Regions from separate parts of the Paraburkholderia sp. BL10I2N1 genome, predicted to be linked through region 3. Evidence: predicted binding sites of a transcription regulator. Region 3 holds the regulator's gene; each other region holds the start of a gene.

Region 1 (6,668 bases), 1.0 Mb from region 3:
TTGAGCAGCAAGCCGTAGCCAAGATCGTCCTTGTGCGCAGCGAAGGCTGCGCGGTCTTCGTCGGTAGCGTCGTTTTCCCTGAGTTTTTGCAGCGCGCTATACGCAATCATGCCGTTCTTGATGCGCGCCTCGTTGAGCACCATCAGGTCTCTGAGCCCTACGACCGGTTCGTCGAGCGAGCGGGTCGCGATGATGCCGAGCGCGTAGGGAACGCGGATCGCATAGTCGGTGCGCTCTTCCTGCTGGTTGGGAATGCCAAAGATGGTGAATGGTGCGGGCGCAGGAGCGGTCTCCCATTCCGATTCGATTGCCGCGAGTTTGACCTGCTGCACTTCACCGGTGCGATAGCCGGATTCGTCGCCAAGCACAATCACGCACAGCGTCGACGCGAGACCAAAACCCGCGGCGATCGCAAACGAACGCAGTGCAAATTCGGTATCGCGACGCTTCAGCAGATACCACGACGACACGCCGAGCACGAACATCGCCGCCGTCACATAGCCTGCTGACACGGTGTGCACGAACTTCACCTGCGCGACCGGGTTGAACAACACCGCAAAGATGCTGGTGAGTTCCATGCGCATTGTTTCGTAGTTGAACTCAGCGCCAACGGGATTGTTCATCCAGCCGTTCGCGACGAGGATCCACAGCGCCGAGAGGTTCGAACCCAGTGCGACGCAAAAGGTGACGATCAGATGCTGCACCTTCGACAAACGCTTCCAACCGAAGAAGAACAGCCCGACGAAGGTCGATTCGAGAAAGAATGCCATCAGCCCTTCGACGGCTAACGGCACGCCGAAGATATCGCCGACGTAGTGTGAGTAGTACGACCAGTTGGTGCCGAACTGGAATTCGAGCGTGAGACCGGTTGCGACGCCCATCGCGAAATTGATCCCGAAGAGCTTGCCCCAGAACTGGGTCATGTCCTTGTAGATCTGTTTGCCGGTCATGACGTAGACCGACTCCATGATGACGAGCAGCCACGACAGGCCGAGCGTCAAGGGGACGAAAAGGAAGTGATAGAGCGCCGTGACGGCGAACTGTAGGCGCGAGAGATCGACGACTTCGCTAGCGGGCATGCGGATCACCTTGGGACGGATGCGAGGCAGGGATGGCGAACAGCGCCTGCGCAACTTGCGCGGGCGGCATCGACATGTGATCCGCCTGCGGATGATTGAAGAATGCGTATTTGATGATCATCAGCAGCGCGAACTTGATCGCGAGCACGATGACGATGTCGCGTGCAAAGGTCGGGCCGCGCGCCCACGCGGCGCAGCGCGCGCGCAGGCGCCGGGGGGAGGGACTCCTGTGGTTCAACGTTATGGTCATGATCGTTCGATACGGCTCCATGTGAGGGACACCGGTCGGGCCGCTCGATGCAGCCAGGCGAATGCATAACGGAATTCTAGGAGCGGGATAGTCCGCGCGTGAGTTCGGCGCTGCGGCATAGGGTCGCGAGGAGGAACCCGCGAAACCAGTATCACCGCGGGGTTTGCTCTACGTCAACAAAAAGGCATTCAGGCGAATCGGAAACGACCCGCAAACAGAACGCGATGCCAACAAAAAAGCCCTGCGATCTTTCGATCGCAGGGCCCGGGTGCCTGCTTGCTGCACCGGACGGGCCGGCAGCAGCGGGATTGCCTGTTATGCGTACTCGTTCAACGCACTACGCATTTTCTTCATTGCGCTCGCCTCGATCTGGCGGATGCGTTCTGCCGATACACCGAACTCGTCGGCCAGTTCGTGCAGCGTCGAGCCACCCGAACCGTCGTCCTCGACCTGCAGCCAGCGTGCCTCGATGATGCGGCGGCTACGCGCGTCGAGCGATTCGAGCGCGCTGGCGATGCCGTCGCTTTGCAGCCTGTCGCGCTGACGTGCGGCGAGTACGGCTGTCGGCTCATTGTGCGAATCGGCGAGCCACGCGATCGGCGAGTAAGCCTCTTCGCCATCCTCGACCTGGCCCTCCAGCGCGATATCGCCGCCCGACAGACGCGTTTCCATTTCGGCCACTTCTTCGCGCTTGACGTTCAGCTCGTTGGCAAGACCTTCGATTTCCTCAGGCGTAAATGCCTGGAAGCCTTGCTTGTGGCTGCGCAGGTTGAAGAACAGCTTGCGCTGCGCCTTGGTTGTCGCGACCTTCACCATGCGCCAGTTGCGCAGGATGTACTCGTGAATCTCAGCCTTGATCCAGTGCATCGCATATGACACGAGACGCACGTTCTGCGTCGGATCGAAGCGCTTCACGGCCTTCATCAGACCGATATTGCCTTCCTGGATCAGGTCTGCATGCGGCAGGCCGTAGCCGAGGTAGTTGCGCGCGATCGATACGACGAGGCGCAGATGCGACAGGACAAGACGGCGCGCAGACTCGAGATTGTTCTGCTCGCGGAATTCAGTGGCGAACTGGCGTTCTTCCGCCGGCGTCAGCATCGGAATCCGGTTAACGGCCTGGATGTAGGCGTCGATATTGCCCAACTGGCCGGGCAGCAGCGAAAAATGCGCGAGCGCCAGTGCACCTGCCGGAGCGGCCTTAGCCGACGACGGGCTCAGAGTACTCGGAAGGGTCAATGCGTTGCTCACGTATAAAACTCCTCAGAAACAGGAAGCCAGAAACGACTTCTCGGTGGATGTTAGCACTCCGGTAAGGAGACTGCTAATACTTAGAAGCGGTAGGGTCATCGAAGTTCCGTAAAAACTATTGGAACGTCACCTCTAATAGTTTTGTAGGCTAACTCTACAAACCCTGCTGCCCCCCGCACACTTTACTGGGTGCCGTCGCCTGGAAGGGCTGGATGACTCCGGCACGGTCCGGCCGTTCGTCGAGGCAGGGGCCGGTGTGCAACTGCTGACGAGTACGGCCATCTCCGAATCGCACAGGATGTCGACGGCATTCCAGTTCGCCAACATGGTCGGCATCGGGGGCGCAGTTCGGCTGTCGCCAGCAGTACCTTGCGGGCCTCCGGTTTCAGCATGTATCGAACGGCGGTATCAAAGAGCCGAATCCTGGTATAAATTTCAGCCAGCTATATCTGCAATACAACTTCTGATGATCGGGGCTGCCGGCAGCGGTGCCCTGCGATGCAAAGGGGCTGAGCGATGGCGGCAGCAAAAGTGATCGAGGCGATTCGGGGACTGGAGCGTGACCGCTTTCGCGCGATGGTCGACGGAAACGGAGAACTGCTCGACGCGTTGCTGTCGGACAGCGTGATCTACGTTCATACGAACGGCAAGCGTGAGTCGAAGCAGCAGTTCATCGACGCGATTACGGCCGGGCGTCGTCGTTACCGGCAGATCGAGATCCAGTCCCAGGAAGTGCTGACGGTGGGAAGCGAAACCTGCGTGGTCACGGGCCGCGCGCTGATCGAGATGGAAGCGAACAATGGCGCACTGCTCTTTCCGATCGCCTACACGGCGGTTCAGACCCAGGAAGCCGGGCAGTGGCGGCTGATCGCATGGCAGGCGACGCGTTGCGCGCTCGAGTGACCCGATGGTTTCGGGGCTCGCCAGTCCGCCTCGTGAGCGGGCTGTGCACGTCGGCGTCATGTTTCGACGCTGGCGTTAAAGCGATCGCCTGCCGGCGGTTCTCCTGACCTCTATGCGGCGGCGCGCCGCTCCACCGGCTTCCAGACCGCGCGATTGACACCACTTACGAGCGCATCGACGGCCGCCGTCGCGACATCCTCACTGACCCCTACGCCATAACGAACGGGCCGCTCGCCGACTCGGCAGCCGACGAACACCGCCGTGCGGCCGTCCGCGGTGCGCAGGCATTCGTATGACGTGATCTCGACCGGATGTCGGGCCGCGGTAGCCACGGCGTGCGCGGCTGCACGCGCGTGGTCTTCGCCTGCCTCGTGGCCTTCAGTGTGCGTTTCGTCCGGTTCCGGCACTTTCAACTCGCGGTTTTCCCAGCGCACGGTGGTTTTGTTGACGCGCACTGCGGGGCCGTCGGTCTCGAAGTACTCGCGGGCGAAAAGAGCGCAGACGGCGTCGCCTGTCACTTCTTCGCCGGATTGATCCGCGACTGCCTGCACCGCATGACTGAACTCGATCTGCACGCGGCGCGGCGGCGTGAAGCCCATGCCGCGCTCGAGAAGATACGTCGCGCCGCCCTTGCCGGACTGGCTGTTCACGCGGATCACGGCGTCGTAGCTGCGGCCAAGATCGGCCGGATCGACGGGCAGGTACGGCACTTCCCAGACCGCGTCCGGCGACAGCTGCGCGAAGCCTTTGCGGATCGCATCCTGATGCGAGCCCGAGAAGGCGGTGAACACCAGGTCGCCCGCGTAGGGGTGACGCGGATGCACCGGAATCTGGTTGCAGCGCTCGACGACACGACGCACCGCGTCGATATCGGAGAAATCGAGGCCCGGATCGACGCCCTGCGTATAGAGATTCATCGCGAGCGTGACGAGGTCGACGTTTCCGGTGCGCTCGCCGTTGCCGAAGAGACACCCTTCGACGCGGTCCGCGCCGGCCATCAGCGCGAGTTCTGCGGCGGCCACGGCGGTGCCGCGGTCGTTATGCGGATGGATCGACAGCACGATGCTGTCGCGGTAGCCGAGGTTGCGGTCCATCCATTCGATCTGGTCGGCGAACACGTTCGGCGTCGCGGCTTCGACCGTGGCCGGCAGATTGATGATCATTTTGTGATCGCGCGTCGGGCGCCAGGTTTGGGCGACCGCGTCGCACACTTCGCGGGCGAAGGTCAGCTCGGTCATGCTGAAAGTTTCCGGCGAATACTGGTAGATCCAGTGCGTCTGCGGGCGTGCGTCGGCGTATTCGCGGATGATCCGCGTGCCCGCCACGGCCAGCGCCTTTACCTCATCCTTCGACTGGTTGAACACGATCTTGCGGAACGACGGGCAAATCGCGTTGTACAGGTGCACGATCGCGCGCGGCACGCCTTCGAGTGCCTCGAAGGTGCGGGCGATCAGCTCTTCGCGCGACTGTACGAGCACCTCGATCGTGACGTCGTCGGGAATGCGCTTTTCGCCGATCAGGCGACGAACGAAATCGAAGTCGGTCTGCGAAGCCGACGGAAAGCCGACTTCGATTTCCTTGAAGCCGATGGCCACCAGTGTCTCGAAGAATTCGAGCTTCTGCTCGATGCTCATCGGTTCGATCAACGACTGGTTGCCGTCGCGCAGATCGGTGCTCATCCAGACAGGCGCGCGTTCGATCGTGCGACCCGGCCATTTTCGGCCGGTCAGCCGGACTGCGGGGAAGGGGCGATATTTTTCAGCAGGGTTGTGCAACATGGTGAGCCTCGTTCGTTTTGTCGTGTGCGAATGGATGTGGCGTCGAGCGGCTGGCGGGTTGCCACAGATGCACGGTCCGCCAGCCGGGGGCTAGCGGTAGCAACGAACGGGCGCGAACGAAGAACGTCATGGCGATGATGACGCTGGTGACGATCATGGCTTGTGCCCATGCGACGTGCATTTTGACCCTCGCGATTCGTCCGAACGGTAAACGGACGAACACAGACGACTTACAGGTTGTGAAGGGAACTACGGGGTTGGGGTGAAGCTGGAACTGCCGGAACTGCTCTGAGGACCGCGCGAATTGCCGATGCGCGGCGCTACGTCTGACTTACGCTAGACGTAGCGATAGGGGCCGCGGTAGGCGGCCGAAGGTAATTCGGAGGGTGTTCGGAAAGGAGCGCATCGGCAGAATGTATGCCAGTGCGGCGGGATGTGTCAACCGGCGATCTGGCGGCGAGCCCACGTCGGGGCAGCGCCAGATTCCCCGAACCGGCCGCGCAACCGCGTCAGGCGGCGCGTCTGGCGATATCGACGATCAGTTCCACCTGTCGCGCGATTGCCGACGGCACAGGCGCGTCGCCGCACAGGACTGCGTCGATCCAGGCAGCCGTCGTGGCGGCGTCGCGTCCTTCCGGCAGTTCGACTTCCGGTGCGTCCGACGACGAGCGCTCGGCGGCTACGACCGTTTCGCAAATTCCGTCGTGCAGCCAGTCGACCTGGACCTGGCGACGTGTATCAGCGACCGCCTCGCCTTCGGTGCCACGGGCGAGCAACGCACCGCCCGCTGCTGCCTCAGGGTGCGCCTTGAACAGTTGCGTGAGGCTCTCGCGATAGGGCGGATGCGTGTAGTTCACGAGGCGCAGTCCGTGCGGCGTGAACGGCTGGAGGATCTTGACCAGGGTATGCGTCGAATTGCGTACGCCCATCCGGCGGCGCAGCGCGAGCAGGCGCGCGAGCTTCGGTGCGAGGGTCGCGATCGGCGAGAACGCCAGGCGGCGCGCGGTGAGCGCTGCTTCGATATCGGCGTGTGTCTGCACCGATGAAATGCCGAGGTGCGTAAAGATTTCGGCGCTCGTTACCCGGCCGGGATCTTCGGTCACGCCGTGCACCAGCACCGGCACGCCTTCGCGGGCGAGCAGGAGCGCGAGTAGCGGCACGAGATTCGGTTGCTTGCGCGCGCCGTTGTAGCTCGGTATCGACACGGCCTGAAACGCATCGTGCTGCACGCGGATCGGCTCGAACGAAGTCTGCGCGGCCGCGAGCATCGCGGCGAGTTCGTCCCCGGTTTCGCCTTTGACGCGATAGGCCAGCAGCACCGCGCCGAGTTCGAGGTCGGATACGCGGCCGTCGAGCATCGCGGTGTAAAGCGCGTGGGTGTCGTCGGAAGATAGCGCGCGGGCGCCA
Region 2 (6,668 bases), 290 kb from region 3:
TCCTCGTCGGCGCTGACGCGGGCTGGGTCAACGGTCAGATCCTGCGTGCGAATGGCGGCGTGGCCTAAACCGAAACGCTCGATCAAACCAACTTCAGGAAATCGGAGAACCAACGTGAAATCAGTCGTCCTGGTCACTGGCGCGGGTACGGGCATCGGCAGGTTGAGCGCGCAGGCGCTCGCCGAAGCCGGGCACATCGTCTACGCGACGATGCGCGATGTCGAAGACCGCAACAAGGCGCGCGCCGACGACCTTCGCGCACTCGCCGCGCAAAAGGACATCCAGTTGTATCCGCTTGAACTCGATGTCCTTTCGCAGGCATCCGCGGACGCCGCCTCTGCGACGATCGTGCGTGAACAAGGCCGCATCGACGTCGTGATGCAGAACGCGGGACCTTGTTGTCGGTCCGTCCGAAGCGTTCGCGCCTGAAGAGATGGTGAAGGTGTTCGACACCAATCTGTTCGGCGCGCAACGCGTGAACCGCGCGGTGCTGCCCTACATGCGCCAGCAGGAGTCGGGCCTCGTGCTGTGGATCAGCAGCACGACGACCAGGGGCGGCTTCCCTCCGTTCATGGGCCCGTATGGTGCGGCCAAGGCGGCGATGGATTCGCTGGCCGTGACGTTGTCGTACGAACTGGCGCGCTTTGGCGTAGAGACGTCGATTGTCGTGCCGGGCGCCTTCACGAGCGGCACCGACCACTTCCCGAGCGCCGGCAAGCCCGCCGATACGGCGACCGCCGAAGCCTATTCGCGCTACGACGGGGTAATGGACCAGATCGGCGCGCGTCTGACGGCGCTGACTCCGCCCGACGTGGACCCGAAAGCGGTGGCGGACGAAGTGGTGCGCATCGTCGGACTGCAAAAAGGCATGCGCCCGATGCGCTCGGTGATCGACGTCGTCGGCGATGGCGCGAAGGAAGTACTTGAGTCTCGGAGCGCGTGCGGATCGAGTTCGCGAAGCGGATCGGGATGGGCGATCTGCTCGAAGCGAACGTAAGAGCGTGTTGACACTCCCCTACCTGAAGGAAGGGGATTCCCACTTCAAAGAATGCAACCCAACATCATCTCAAAGAGACATGGGACTTACGCTTTCTCCATGGGCTGACACCGCCAGTCCGGCGGCCAGAACATTACGCGCAGCGTTGACGTCGCGATCGTGGACTGCTCCGCATTCAGGGCACGTCCATTCGCGCATATTCAGCGGCATCCTGGCCACGGTATGCCCGCAATCGCTGCATCGCTTGCTGGATGGATACCAGCGGTCGATACCGATCAGCGTGCGCCCATACCACCGCGCCTTGTACTCCAGTTGCCGTGTGAACTCGGACCAGCTCGCATCGCTGATCGACTTCGACAGGCAACGGTTCTTCTGCATGTTCCTGACGGACGGGCTTTCGATGGCGATCACCTGGTTTTCGTTGATCAACCGGGTCGAAAGTTTGTGCAGGAAGTCCCTGCGGGCGTCTGCCGTCCTGGCATGCATGCGTGCGACTTTGAGCTTCGCCTTCCTGCGATTGGCCGAGCCCTTTTGCTTCTTCGCGAGGCGCCGTTGCAGCTTCGCGAGTTTCTCCTCGTTCTTGCGGAACACATTCGGCGCAGCAATCTTCTCGCCCGTCGACAGAATGGCGAAATGGGTAAGCCCCAGGTCGACGCCGATCTTTCCTGCGGCGACCGGGCGCGCGCTCACCACTTCGTCGCAAAGCATTGAGACGTGGTATCGGCCCGCCGTGTCCTTCGACACGGTGACCGTCGTTACCTTCGCGCCCCTGGGGATCGTGCGTGACCAGCGGATCGCGAGCGGCGCATCCATCTTCGCCAGCCTGAGCGCGGCGCCGTCCCACCTGAAAGCGCTCGTGGTGTATTCGGCCGACTGCGGGCCATCCTTGCGCCTGAAAGTGGGGTACTTCGCACGCCTGGCGAAAAGTTGGCGAACGCGGTTTGCAGGTGCCGAAGCGCCTGCTGCACCGGAACCGAACTCACTTCGTTCAGCCAGGCGTGCTCTTCGGTCTTTTTGAGCGCCGTCAACGCCGCGGAGGTCTCGTGATAACCCATGCGTTCCTGTCGCCCATACCACGCATCGGTGCGTTGCCGGAGCATGTGGTTATAGGCGAAGCGCGCGCATCCAAACGTCCGGGCAAGAATCACTGCCTGCCCGGGCGTCGGATAGAACCGGAATCGGTATGCACGCTTGATGTCCATTCTTCACACAATACCATGGATATGTGCGTTAATTGGAGCACGGAAGCAACGTCAAAACCGTCTCCTTACCTCCCCGGCCTGAAGGCAGCCTGAAAGCCGAGGTTTCTCTGAGACACTGATGAAGATCGCCCGCGCAGACATGGACGACATGCTGGCCCGCGGCTTCGCGTTCGGTTCGCATTTGCAGCAGCGCCGCGCGTACTACGCGACGATATTCGCGGCGACCGCGGCGGATCATTGAGCGGCAAACGGGGGCAAAAGGGGGGCGCTTCCGACGAAGCGATGTCAGGGGCCAGTCGCTTGACAGGCGACCAGCCCGGGGTCGATTAAAAGTCAGGCTTGGGGCGTGGCATCGTCCGTATCTTGCGCGCCGCTTTCTTCTTCTTTCTTTTCGTCCTCTTTCTTTTCTACCAGCGATTCGAGCGCACCAGCGCCTTTAAATCCGGCAACCGCTGCAAGGCCTTTCGTCAGGAGCGAAGCATCTGGATCGACCTTCTCCGTTGCTTCGACTGCCGCAACCGCACCTGCGATCTCACCTACCGTATCCAGAATTCCCATGACAATCACCGTATATGTTGAGCGTGAATGCGAACTGCTTCACGAAGATCGAAGAGCACTGCGGTTGCAGACTCCATTGGCATTTCCTGACGGCGACGCTGTTGCTTCTGTCAGAGCAACCGCTAGTGCGCGTCGCTTGCCGAAGGTGCGAGCTTGACGCGATGCGTTGCGCTGATGGCAGCTCTAGCGCGCGCCGTCGTGATCGACAATAACATCTCGTAAATGGCGAAACTGTCAAATTTTGTTATAGAGTGCGCCTCGGACCAGGGGCATCGACGATGACGAACTGTCCCGCCGCTTCGCGTCAGATCCGGGATTCCCGCCCGCGCGCCGCCACCGGCCGGGAGTCAGACCACAGCCCGCGCTTCGCGCAATCCCTGGGTGGTGCGGTGACTGGCACTCACCGGAAGGACGCGCGTCCGCGAGCATTCCCGGTCAATCGCAACGATGGGGATTTCCCTGGTATGGCGAACTTCGGCACCGGTTGCGTCGTGCGCCGCATCCAGGATGTGGGGCGGCAGATCGTCCAGACTGGGATCCAAAGGGGTGTCGGTGTAAAATCTAAATATATGATTTTAAAGTGAAAAATGCATATTTTGGCGACCTTTACTTCGGCGCGAAGTCTGAGCGTTGACGATCAAGGTTCACCGCTAAGTGAATCTCGACGAGACTCATTGCACCGCTTCTTGAATTTGTCACCACCCGTCCATATAATTAGCACTCACTGCACGAGAGTGCTAACAACATTTCCGGTTGGCCACGCCAGCCGGGTTTTCTCAGCGTTCTTCAGTCTCAATCAAGAGAGGAGTATGTATGAACCTTCGTCCTTTGCATGATCGCGTGATCGTCAAGCGTCTGGATCAAGAAACCAAGACCGCGTCGGGCATCGTGATCCCCGAAGCCGCAGCGGAAAAGCCGGATCAAGGCGAAATCCTTGCTGTCGGCCCGGGCAAGCGTGACGACAAGGGTGCCCAGATCGCCCTCGACGTGAAGGTCGGCGATCGCGTCCTGTTCGGTAAGTACGCTGGCCAGACCGTCAAGGTCGACGGCAACGAACTGCTCGTGATGCGCGAAGAAGACATCATGGCCGTGGTGCAGAAGTAATTCGCCGCCCCGGTTATATCCCAGAGAATTCAAGGAGTTAGAAGATGGCAGCTAAAGACGTCGTATTCGGTGATTCCGCCCGTGCCAAGATGGTTGAAGGCGTGAACATCCTCGCGAACGCTGTGAAGGTCACGCTGGGTCCGAAGGGCCGCAACGTGGTGCTCGAGCGCAGCTTCGGCGGCCCGACGGTCACCAAGGACGGTGTGTCGGTCGCGAAGGAAATCGAGCTGAAAGACAAGCTCCAGAACATGGGCGCACAAATGGTCAAGGAAGTCGCTTCCAAGACCAGCGACAACGCAGGCGACGGCACGACGACCGCAACGGTCCTCGCACAGTCGATCGTCCGCGAAGGCATGAAGTACGTCGCATCGGGCATGAACCCGATGGACCTGAAGCGCGGCATCGACAAGGCTGTCACCGCAGCCATCGAAGAACTGCGCAAGATCAGCAAGCCGTGCACGACGAACAAGGAAATCGCCCAGGTTGGCGCGATCTCCGCGAACAGCGATTCGTCGATCGGTGACCGCATCGCTGAAGCGATGGACAAGGTCGGCAAGGAAGGCGTCATCACCGTTGAAGACGGCAAGTCGCTGCAAGATGAACTCGACGTCGTCGAAGGTATGCAGTTCGACCGCGGCTACCTGTCGCCGTACTTCATCAACAACCCGGACAAGCAGGTTGCTGTGCTCGAAAACCCGTTCGTGCTGCTGCACGACAAGAAGGTGTCGAACATCCGTGATCTGCTGCCGGTGCTCGAGCAAGTCGCAAAGGCTGGCCGTCCGCTGCTGATCATCGCTGAAGACGTCGAAGGCGAAGCGCTGGCTACGCTGGTAGTCAACAACATCCGCGGCATCCTGAAGACCGTTGCTGTCAAGGCTCCTGGCTTCGGCGACCGTCGCAAGGCCATGCTCGAAGACATCGCTATCCTGACGGGTGGCCAGGTCATCGCTGAAGAAACCGGCCTGACGCTCGAAAAGGCAACGCTGGCCGAACTGGGTCAAGCGAAGCGTATCGAAGTGGGCAAGGAAAACACGACGATCATCGACGGCGCTGGCGAAGCTGCGACTATCGAAGCGCGTGTGAAGCAGGTGCGCACCCAGATCGAAGAAGCAACGTCGGACTACGACCGTGAAAAGCTGCAGGAGCGCGTGGCCAAGCTGGCTGGCGGCGTTGCAGTGATCAAGGTCGGCGCTGCGACCGAAATCGAAATGAAGGAAAAGAAGGCACGTGTCGAAGACGCACTGCACGCAACGCGCGCAGCTGTGGAGGAAGGCATCGTTGCTGGTGGCGGTGTCGCGCTGATCCGCGCACGCGCGGCAATCGCTGGCCTGAAGGGCGATAACGCCGATCAGGACGCAGGTATCAAGATCGTTCTGCGCGCAATGGAAGAACCGCTGCGCCAGATCGTCACGAACGGCGGTGAAGAAGCCAGCGTCGTGGTGGCAGCAGTTGCAGCAGGCAAGGGCAACTATGGCTACAACGCAGCAACCGGCGAGTATGTCGACCTGGTCGACGCAGGCGTTGTGGATCCGACGAAGGTGACGCGCACGGCGCTGCAAAACGCAGCTTCGGTCGCGGGTCTCCTGCTGACGACTGACGCTGCCGTCTGCGAACTGCCGAAGGAAGATGCACCGATGGGTGGCGGCATGCCCGGCGGCATGGGCGGCATGGGCATGGACATGTAATTCCGGCTCAAGCCGAAATGCATGTTGGGAGCGCTCCGTAATGGAGCGCTTCTCGAAAACAAAAAACCCGCAGCGATGCCCAGCCCTTCACTTAGCGTGTTGATGAAGTAGCTGTGATTCCCTACGATGCCCCGTGAGCCATAGGCTTCCGGGGCATTATCTTGTCCGAAGAATTTTCTACTGCTGGCGCCAAGCCAGAATCTCCCGCCCTGCCGCCTAAGCCGCCGACAAATTCTTCGTGTGCGACGACACGAGGGCGAGCACCTGTCAGAAGCAAGTGCCGTCGTCAAAGCCGGCCCGCCCGCTCATCGCAAACGGCTGCTGCCACGCCTTCCTTCGACTGCCCGTCCGGGACCAAACCTCCTCGGTGCCAACCATCATTGGCAGGCTTTGTCCTGCTTGCGGAGGAAGCTCCGCCACCCGGGATTGCGAATTTTTCATAGCTAAATCAATAGCATATATGCCAATAACAAATAGCGTACCAGGAAGTACGCTATTTTGAAGACGTCAGCGGCGAACTGAATGAGACCGCACAATCGCACACCATGCGGCCAATGCTGCCTTGGTGGACACGAGCCGACTCTGGTTTACCGTTTAAATTCAAAGACTTGCTGAGATTGAAGGATTAGCGTACAATTTAGTACGCTAACTTATCAAGGGTAGTATGGCGGATTGGCGTTTTTACGGACGGCGCAGCACGCTGGACCAATTGCGCGGGCTGCTTGAGCAGCCTCGATGGTTCTTCTGCCGAATTCAGGGCCGCCGACGCATTGGCAAGACGACGCTGCTGCGCGAACTGGCGCGCGACGAGGAAGCGCTTGTCGAGCGCCTCTTCTACGTGCAGATTCCAGACTCCGACCAGATAGATGTCGCCAGCCAGTTCCGGCGCGCGCTGCAAGACAGTCTTTCGAATACCGTCCAGGCACTGGCAAATGACGTGCACGACTTCGCGTCGATGGCGCGCGCAATCGCCACGATGAACCGCGCCGGCATCATCGTAGTTCTCGACGAATTCCAGTATTTCACTTCTCCACAGCTTGCCGCGTTCAACTCGTTCCTGCAGGCCGAGGTAGACGTCCTGCGTGAATCGAAGAGCGGCGGCCTCTTCGTGCTGGGCTCATT
Region 3 (6,668 bases):
CGACCTGGGCGAGCCGGTCGGGATCGAGTTCGAGCCGCTGCGCGTAATGCGAGAGCGAGTAGGCCGCTTCCTGCAACTGGATCTCGGCGGGTTCCAGTGCGGCGAGCGCATCGTTCAAGGCGGGATCGATTTCGGCAAGGTCACGCAGCTTTGAAATGATCGAGCCGAGATGGGTGATCATCGCCTCATCCGATTCGGACAGCGCCGCGAGCGCGCCCTGCACGCCGTCGATCAGGTTCGCCGAGTGCGACAGCTTGCGATGCTCTGCGTTGATTTCTTCCCATTCGCCGGGTTGCGGCGCGAGTTTGTCGAGTTCGGTCAACTGCCATGCGAGACGCTCGCGTTCGAGTTGCAGTTCGCGGTCCCGCGTCTGCGCTGTTTCGACGGCTTGTGCAGCCTCGCGCCAGTTACGCCAGGCACGTGTCACCGAAGCGGCCGTCTCGAGCAGGCCCGCGTGTGTGTCGAACAGTTCGCGCTGCGCGTCGGGCCGCATCAGCAACTGGTGCGCGTGCTGCCCGTGAATGTCGACGAGCATTTCGCCCACTTCGCGCAGTTGCGCCAGTGTGGCCGGCGTACCGTTGATGAACGCGCGGGAGCGGCCGTTGGCGTCGATCACCCGGCGCAGCATGACCGTGCTGCCGTGCGGGTCGTCGGCGTCGGTGCCGAGCGCCTGCTCGTCGAGCCAGCGCTCGACCTCGGCGTGCGTCGCGAATTCCGCGGTAATGTCGGCGCGGCTCTCGCCGGTGCGCACGACGCTTGCGTCGGCGCGCGCGCCTAGCGCAAGGGCGAGTGCGTCGATCAGGATCGATTTGCCGGCGCCCGTTTCACCGGAAAAGACCGTAAAGCCGCTTTCGAATTCAAGATCGAGCGCGGCGACAATGACGAAGTCGCGTATCGAGAGATGGCGAAGCATGGAGTTTGGTCTGGTTGGCTGTTTTGCTGGCGAATTCGAAACGGTCGCGTCGGTCGAGTCAGTCGCGCTTGTCTGGGTAGTCAGGGCAATGAAGGCAGTCCGCTCACTCAGGCTCGGGGTCGTCTTCGAGCGAGGGATGTTCATTCCAGTGCAGCTTCTTGCGAAGCGTCGCGTAGTAACTGTAGCCGACCGGATGCAGGAAGGGCACCGTATGGCGCGAGCGGCGCACATCGATAGTGTCGTTCAGTTCAAGCGCGGTGAACGACTGCATGTCGAAATTCACGTTCACATCCCGCCCGGAGACGATCTGGATGCCGACCTTGCAGTCGTCAGGCAACACGATCGGCCGGTTCGACAGCGCATGCGGCGCGATGGGCACCAGCACGATGCCCTGCAACTGCGGATGCAGGATCGGCCCCGACGACGACAGCGCGTAGGCCGTCGAGCCGGTTGGCGTGGCGACGATCAGGCCGTCCGAGCGCTGGTTGTACATGAAGCGCCCGTCGACATACACACGCAGTTCCGCCATCCCCGAAAAGCCACTACGGTTGACGACGACGTCGTTGAACGCAAGCGCGTGGTAGATCGGTTCGCCGTTGCGCATGATGCGCGCCTCGAGCAGCGTCCGTTCTTCCCGTTCGAAGCTGCCCGTGAGCATCTGCGGGACGATTTCTTGCATATCGGAAATCGGAATATCGGTAATGAAGCCGAGGCGTCCGTGGTTGATGCCGATGACCGGCGTGCGGTATGGCGCGAGTTGTCGCCCCATGCCCAGCATGGTGCCGTCACCGCCGAGCACGACAGCCACGTCGGCGCGCGCGCCGATTTCCGCCGGGGTTAGCGCCGGATAGTCGGTCACGCCGATTTCCTGGGCGGTGTCCGCTTCGAACACGACGTCGAACCCGCGCTTTGCAATGCACGAGGCGAGCGCCGCCAGCGGCTCGCTGATGCCGGGCGTGTTGCTGCGCCCAACGAGCGCAACGGTCCTGAACTGGCTGGTAACTTGCATGCCGGCATTACACCATAGGTATGCTTCGAAATGAACTTTTCACATTGCACCCGGGGCGCGGTGAGCCGTGCCACGCCGGGCCCTGCTTCGGACGCTGGCTGGGCGGAGTGCGCTTGCCCGGCCCGGGCAGGTTGTCGTTAGAATGATAGAAGCTGGTGACAGGTTGATGGTCGGGACTTCGTGTCGCAGCCGGCGCAACGCGCCGCGCGGCCGCACGATGGTCCTGAAGCTTCCCGTTATTGCTCGCTGTCGCGCAGGCATTGCGCTAAAATTTTCCTTCATGCTAGATCCTCGCGCACAAACCCTCCTCAAAACGCTGATCGAGCGCTATATCGCTGAAGGTCAGCCGGTCGGCTCGCGCACGCTGTCCCGGTACTCGGGCCTCGAACTGAGCCCGGCGACGATCCGCAACGTGATGTCCGACCTCGAGGACCTGGGGCTCGTGATCAGCCCGCATACGTCGGCGGGAAGAATTCCGACGCCGCGCGGGTATCGCCTGTTTGTCGATACCATGCTGACCGTCGAGTCCGCCGCCGACGAGGAAGCCGTCATGCGCACCGTCAAAACGACGTTGCAGGTCGGCGAGCCACAGAAAATTGTCGCAGCTGCGGCGAGCGTGCTGTCCAATTTGTCCCAGTTTGCTGGCGTGGTACTGACGCCGCGGCGCAGCCACGTTTTCAAGCAGATCGAGTTCATGCGCCTGTCCGACAAGCGCATTCTGCTGATCATCGTGACGCCCGAAGGCGATGTGCAGAACCGCATGATGGCGACGCAGCGTGACTTCTCGCCATCGCAGCTCACCGAAGCCTCCAACTACATCAATGCGCACTTCGCCGGCTTGTCGTTCGACGAGGTGCGCCGCCGCCTGCGCGAAGAAATCGACGAACTGCGCGGCGACATGACGGCGCTGATGCACGCGGCCGTCACCGCGAGTACCGATGAAGCCGACACTGGCGAGACGGTGCTGATCTCCGGGGAGCGCAACCTGCTCGAAGTTGCCGATCTTTCGTCGGACATGGCGCGCCTGCGCAAACTGTTCGATGTGTTCGATCAAAAGACCAGCCTCCTTCAGTTGCTCGACGTGTCGAGTCACGCGCAGGGCGTGCAGATTTTCATCGGCGGCGAGTCGAATCTCGTGCCGATCGAGGAAATGAGCGTCGTGACCGCACCGTATGAGGTGAACGGCAAGATAGTCGGCACGCTCGGCGTGATCGGGCCGACCCGAATGGCTTATAACCGCGTGATTCCGATCGTCGATATCACTGCGCGGCTTCTGTCCTTGACCCTCAGCCAGCAGTAACTACCCGACGCGCCGCTCGTGCCTGCATGTCTATGATGCGCGGCATCGCACGCTGCGCCAATAGACCGGAAGGCCAGGTATCGGCGGGACATCGCGCCGCTATAATGGGTCCCATCTGAACCGTTTCAGTCAGCACGCCACCAGAATCCATCGATTATGCGTTTCGACCTCGAGCGGCCTTCGCAGTCCGCCACGTCACATCGTGTCGCGGTGCTGCTGATCAATCTCGGTACGCCCGATGCGCCGACGCCACGTGCCGTACGGCGCTACCTCGCGCAGTTCCTGTCCGATTCACGCGTGGTCGAGATCCCGGCCGTGATCTGGCAGGTGATCCTGCGCCTGTTGATCCTGCCGTTTCGCGGTCGCGCGTCGGCGAAGAAATACGCCGCTGTCTGGATGCCGGAAGGTTCGCCGTTGCGCGTGCATACGGAGAAGCAGGTGGAAGCGTTGCGGCACCTGTTGCAGTTGAACGACTATCAGGTGATCGTCGATTACGCGATGCGCTACGGCACGCCGGGCGTTCCGGCAATGCTGAACCAGTTGAAGCTCGCGGGCGCCGAGCGCGTGCTGCTGATGCCGATGTATCCGCAGTACTCATCGTCGACCACAGCCACTGCGTTCGACGACGCATTTGTCGCGTTGGGTCGCATGCGCAACCAGCCGGAAATCCGGACTGTGCGTCACTACTGCGATCATCCCGCCTACATCGCCGCACTGGCCGCGCAGGTTCACCATTATTGGCAAACGCACGGCCTCCCGGATTTCGCAGCGGGCGACAAGCTGATTCTCAGTTTCCATGGCGTGCCGAAGCGCACGCTCGATCTGGGGGACCCGTACCACGAGCAGTGCCAGCAGACTGCGGCCTTGCTGATGAATGCGCTGCGTCTCACGCCGGTGGAGTGTCGCGTTACGTTTCAGTCGCGTTTTGGCCGTGCTGAATGGCTGCAGCCTTACACAGCGCCAACCCTGAAGGAACTGGGTTCCGCAGGCGTGCGCCGTGCGGATGTCTTTTGCCCCGGATTTACCGCCGACTGCCTCGAAACCATCGAGGAAATCGGCATCGAAGTTCGCGACGAGTTCCTGCATGCCGGTGGCCGCGAGTTTCACCGGATTCCGTGCGTGAATGCTTCGCAGGCGTGGATCGCCGCGCTCGGCGAGATCGTCGCGCAGCACCTGCAGGGCTGGCCGGTGGTGCAGCCGGTCGCAGCGCACGGGGCGGCGGTCGCATGAGTGTCGATTGCAGGGTGTCGCGGCGCCTGGCGTCCTTTACATTGGACGTGCTTCAGTGAATTACAAAATCTCGACCGAACCGGGTGCGCGCCTGCGCATCGACAAATGGCTGTGGGCCGCGCGCTTCTTCAAGACGCGCTCGCTGGCGACGGATGCCGTCGAAAAAGGACGCGTGCGGATTGAGGGCGCGCCGGTGAAGCCCTCGAAGGATGTGCGCGTCGGCGACGCGGTCGAAATCGAGATTGAACGGATCGTGTGGCAGGTGGAAGTACTGGGAATCTGCGACGTCCGCGGGCCGGCCAGCATCGCGCAGACGCTTTACGCGGAAACGGCGGCGGGTAGGGAAAAGCGCCTGCTTGAACTGGAACGGCGCAAGACGTATCGCGAACCGGCGGCCGCCATGCACGGGCGGCCGACCAAGCGCGACCGGCGCATTATCGACAAACTTTCAGGTGGGGATTGAACAGTTGTTCCATCGTGGCGTGCACGCCACCATACTCGGTCGTGCTTTCGTTCACGGCGCCGGACAGGCATATTGTCGTGGTGCCCGCGATGAGCACGAAGGCGACCACCGATATTGCAAACATCAGTTTCACGGTGTTCCCCGAAGTCTGCCGGTAGGAAAAAAGCGATCTGTCAGAGTGGTGAGGCAGATTACGCTTCGTTAGGGTAAACGTGCCTTTTCGGACGCTTAAGAGAAGTTTAGGTCACTCGTTGATGCTGCTCAATCTCAATCTGATGGCAGCTGCGTCATCGTTGTTACGGCCCGTTTCGGCGCACGGTTGCGGTGCGAAAACATCGGTAGACCGGCTTGAAATCCTCGATCCGGACCCCATCTGCACCGTCGGTAAGCGGCGGCTTCGTTGCTTTTTCGCAACGTCTGTTTCAGCGCTGCGTGAGCAGGAAGACGCTGCTGCAGTTTTTATTTTTTTATGACTTTCAGCGACATGGAAAACACGCAAGAGAATCCGACTGGCCAGAACGCCACGCCTGCTGACGAAAACGGCCGCACGGCCGCTGAAGCTGGCACGGTCGATCAACAGGACATTGCGCCTGAAGCGGCGCCGGCTGGCGCAGAGGTCGCTCTGGCCGAAGCGCAGGCAAAGATCGGCGAACTGCAGGAAAGCTTCCTGCGCGCAAAGGCCGAAACGGAAAACGTGCGCCGCCGGGCGCACGAAGACGTAAAGAAGGCGCACAAGTTCGCGATCGAAAGCTTTGCCGAACATCTGCTGCCGGTGCTCGACAGCCTCGAGGCTGCGCTTGCCGACAACTCCGGCGATCTGGCGAAGGTCCGCGAAGGCGTCGAGTTGACGCTGCGCCAGTTGACCGGCGCGCTCGAGAAGGGCCGCGTCGTCGCATTGAACCCAGTCGGCGAGAAGTTCGATCCGCATCGTCACCAGGCGATTTCGATGGTTCCGGCCGAACAGGAGCCGAACACCGTCGTCGCCGTGCTGCAAAAGGGCTACGTGATCGCCGATCGCGTGCTGCGTCCGGCGCTGGTGACGGTCGCGGCGCCCAAATAAGCGGCCTCGTCACCCGCCATTCCGCGCCGCTTCGAGAAACGTCACGACCATGGCCAATATTCCCGTCGACTCCACGGCATTCGCCGTCTTCGATATGCAGGAATTGAGCGCCGCATTGTTCGACGCAGGCCTTGCATCGGCCGGGGACGACCTCGCGGTTGTCTTCTTCTGGGGTCTCGACTGCTTCAACTGTGAGGTCGCCAAGAAAGCGATGCTGGCCCAGCCGGATGCGATCCGCGCGCTTGGTCTGAAATGGTTTCACAGCAACGTCTACGAGCACCGCGAGTTGGGCCGCCGGTTCGTGCTGCATGGCGTGCCCACGTGGTACTTCTTCCACCGCGGCAAGCGGCTTGGTCGGGCGACGGGCCGGCATGGTCTCGCGCAGTTCGAAGCAGCCGTGGCAGCAGCGCGTGAGAAAATTCGTGGGGCGGCCATCCGTGGGGCGGCCATTGGTGAGGCAACCGCTAGCGGTCCGGTCGACGGCTCAGCCCCCGGCAGCGGGCGGGCGGACGCCGCTGCAACCGTCAGCGTGGCAAATCGTGCCCCGAAAGGCGCCGTTTCGCCGGAAACCACGGCCACCCGTTCAGGCGATTGAAAATATTTAATGACCGCATTGCGTTGAGGGTCTTGAAAACAATGCGGATGCACTTATTTTGAGTGCAGGTATGAATTGAAGGCGGGATGCGCTGTGGT

Evidence for each region. The regulator HrcA, encoded in region 3, represses chaperone genes, less so after heat shock. The targets are predictions, from matches to a motif close to TTAGCACTCNNNNNNNNNGAGTGCTAA.
Region 1: a site for HrcA is predicted at 2,631-2,657, ahead of rpoH (RNA polymerase sigma factor RpoH). Genes of this name have one in related genera too.
Region 2: a site for HrcA is predicted at 3,472-3,498, ahead of groES (co-chaperone GroES). Genes of this name have one in related genera too.

Annotation. Positions count from the first base shown of each region.
Region 1 covers NZ_SNWA01000001.1:1,792,786-1,799,453, forward strand. The annotation lists gene B0G77_RS08380 (cytochrome ubiquinol oxidase subunit I) at 1-1,079, opposite strand, end outside; gene cydP (cytochrome oxidase putative small subunit CydP) at 1,069-1,329, opposite strand; gene rpoH (RNA polymerase sigma factor RpoH) at 1,645-2,580, opposite strand; partial or broken gene B0G77_RS08395 (acyloxyacyl hydrolase) at 2,798-3,047, shown strand; gene B0G77_RS08400 (nuclear transport factor 2 family protein) at 3,097-3,483, shown strand; gene leuA (2-isopropylmalate synthase) at 3,594-5,261, opposite strand; gene ybiB (DNA-binding protein YbiB) at 5,771-6,668, opposite strand, start outside.
Region 2 covers NZ_SNWA01000001.1:504,764-511,431, reverse strand. The annotation lists gene B0G77_RS02405 (SDR family oxidoreductase) at 1-68, shown strand, start outside; partial or broken gene B0G77_RS02400 (SDR family NAD(P)-dependent oxidoreductase) at 115-1,008, shown strand; gene B0G77_RS02395 (transposase) at 1,067-2,074, opposite strand; partial or broken gene B0G77_RS44050 (helix-turn-helix domain-containing protein) at 2,122-2,199, opposite strand; gene B0G77_RS45210 (hypothetical protein) at 2,318-2,440, shown strand; gene B0G77_RS02390 (hypothetical protein) at 2,533-2,757, opposite strand; gene groES (co-chaperone GroES) at 3,571-3,861, shown strand; gene groL (chaperonin GroEL) at 3,906-5,546, shown strand; gene B0G77_RS02375 (ATP-binding protein) at 6,211-6,668, shown strand, end outside.
Region 3 covers NZ_SNWA01000001.1:792,694-799,361, reverse strand. The annotation lists gene recN (DNA repair protein RecN) at 1-913, opposite strand, end outside; gene B0G77_RS03730 (NAD kinase) at 1,017-1,922, opposite strand; gene hrcA (heat-inducible transcriptional repressor HrcA) at 2,203-3,222, shown strand; gene hemH (ferrochelatase) at 3,379-4,452, shown strand; gene B0G77_RS03715 (RNA-binding S4 domain-containing protein) at 4,508-4,915, shown strand; gene B0G77_RS03710 (hypothetical protein) at 5,170-5,388, shown strand; gene grpE (nucleotide exchange factor GrpE) at 5,400-5,975, shown strand; gene B0G77_RS03700 (thioredoxin family protein) at 6,025-6,570, shown strand.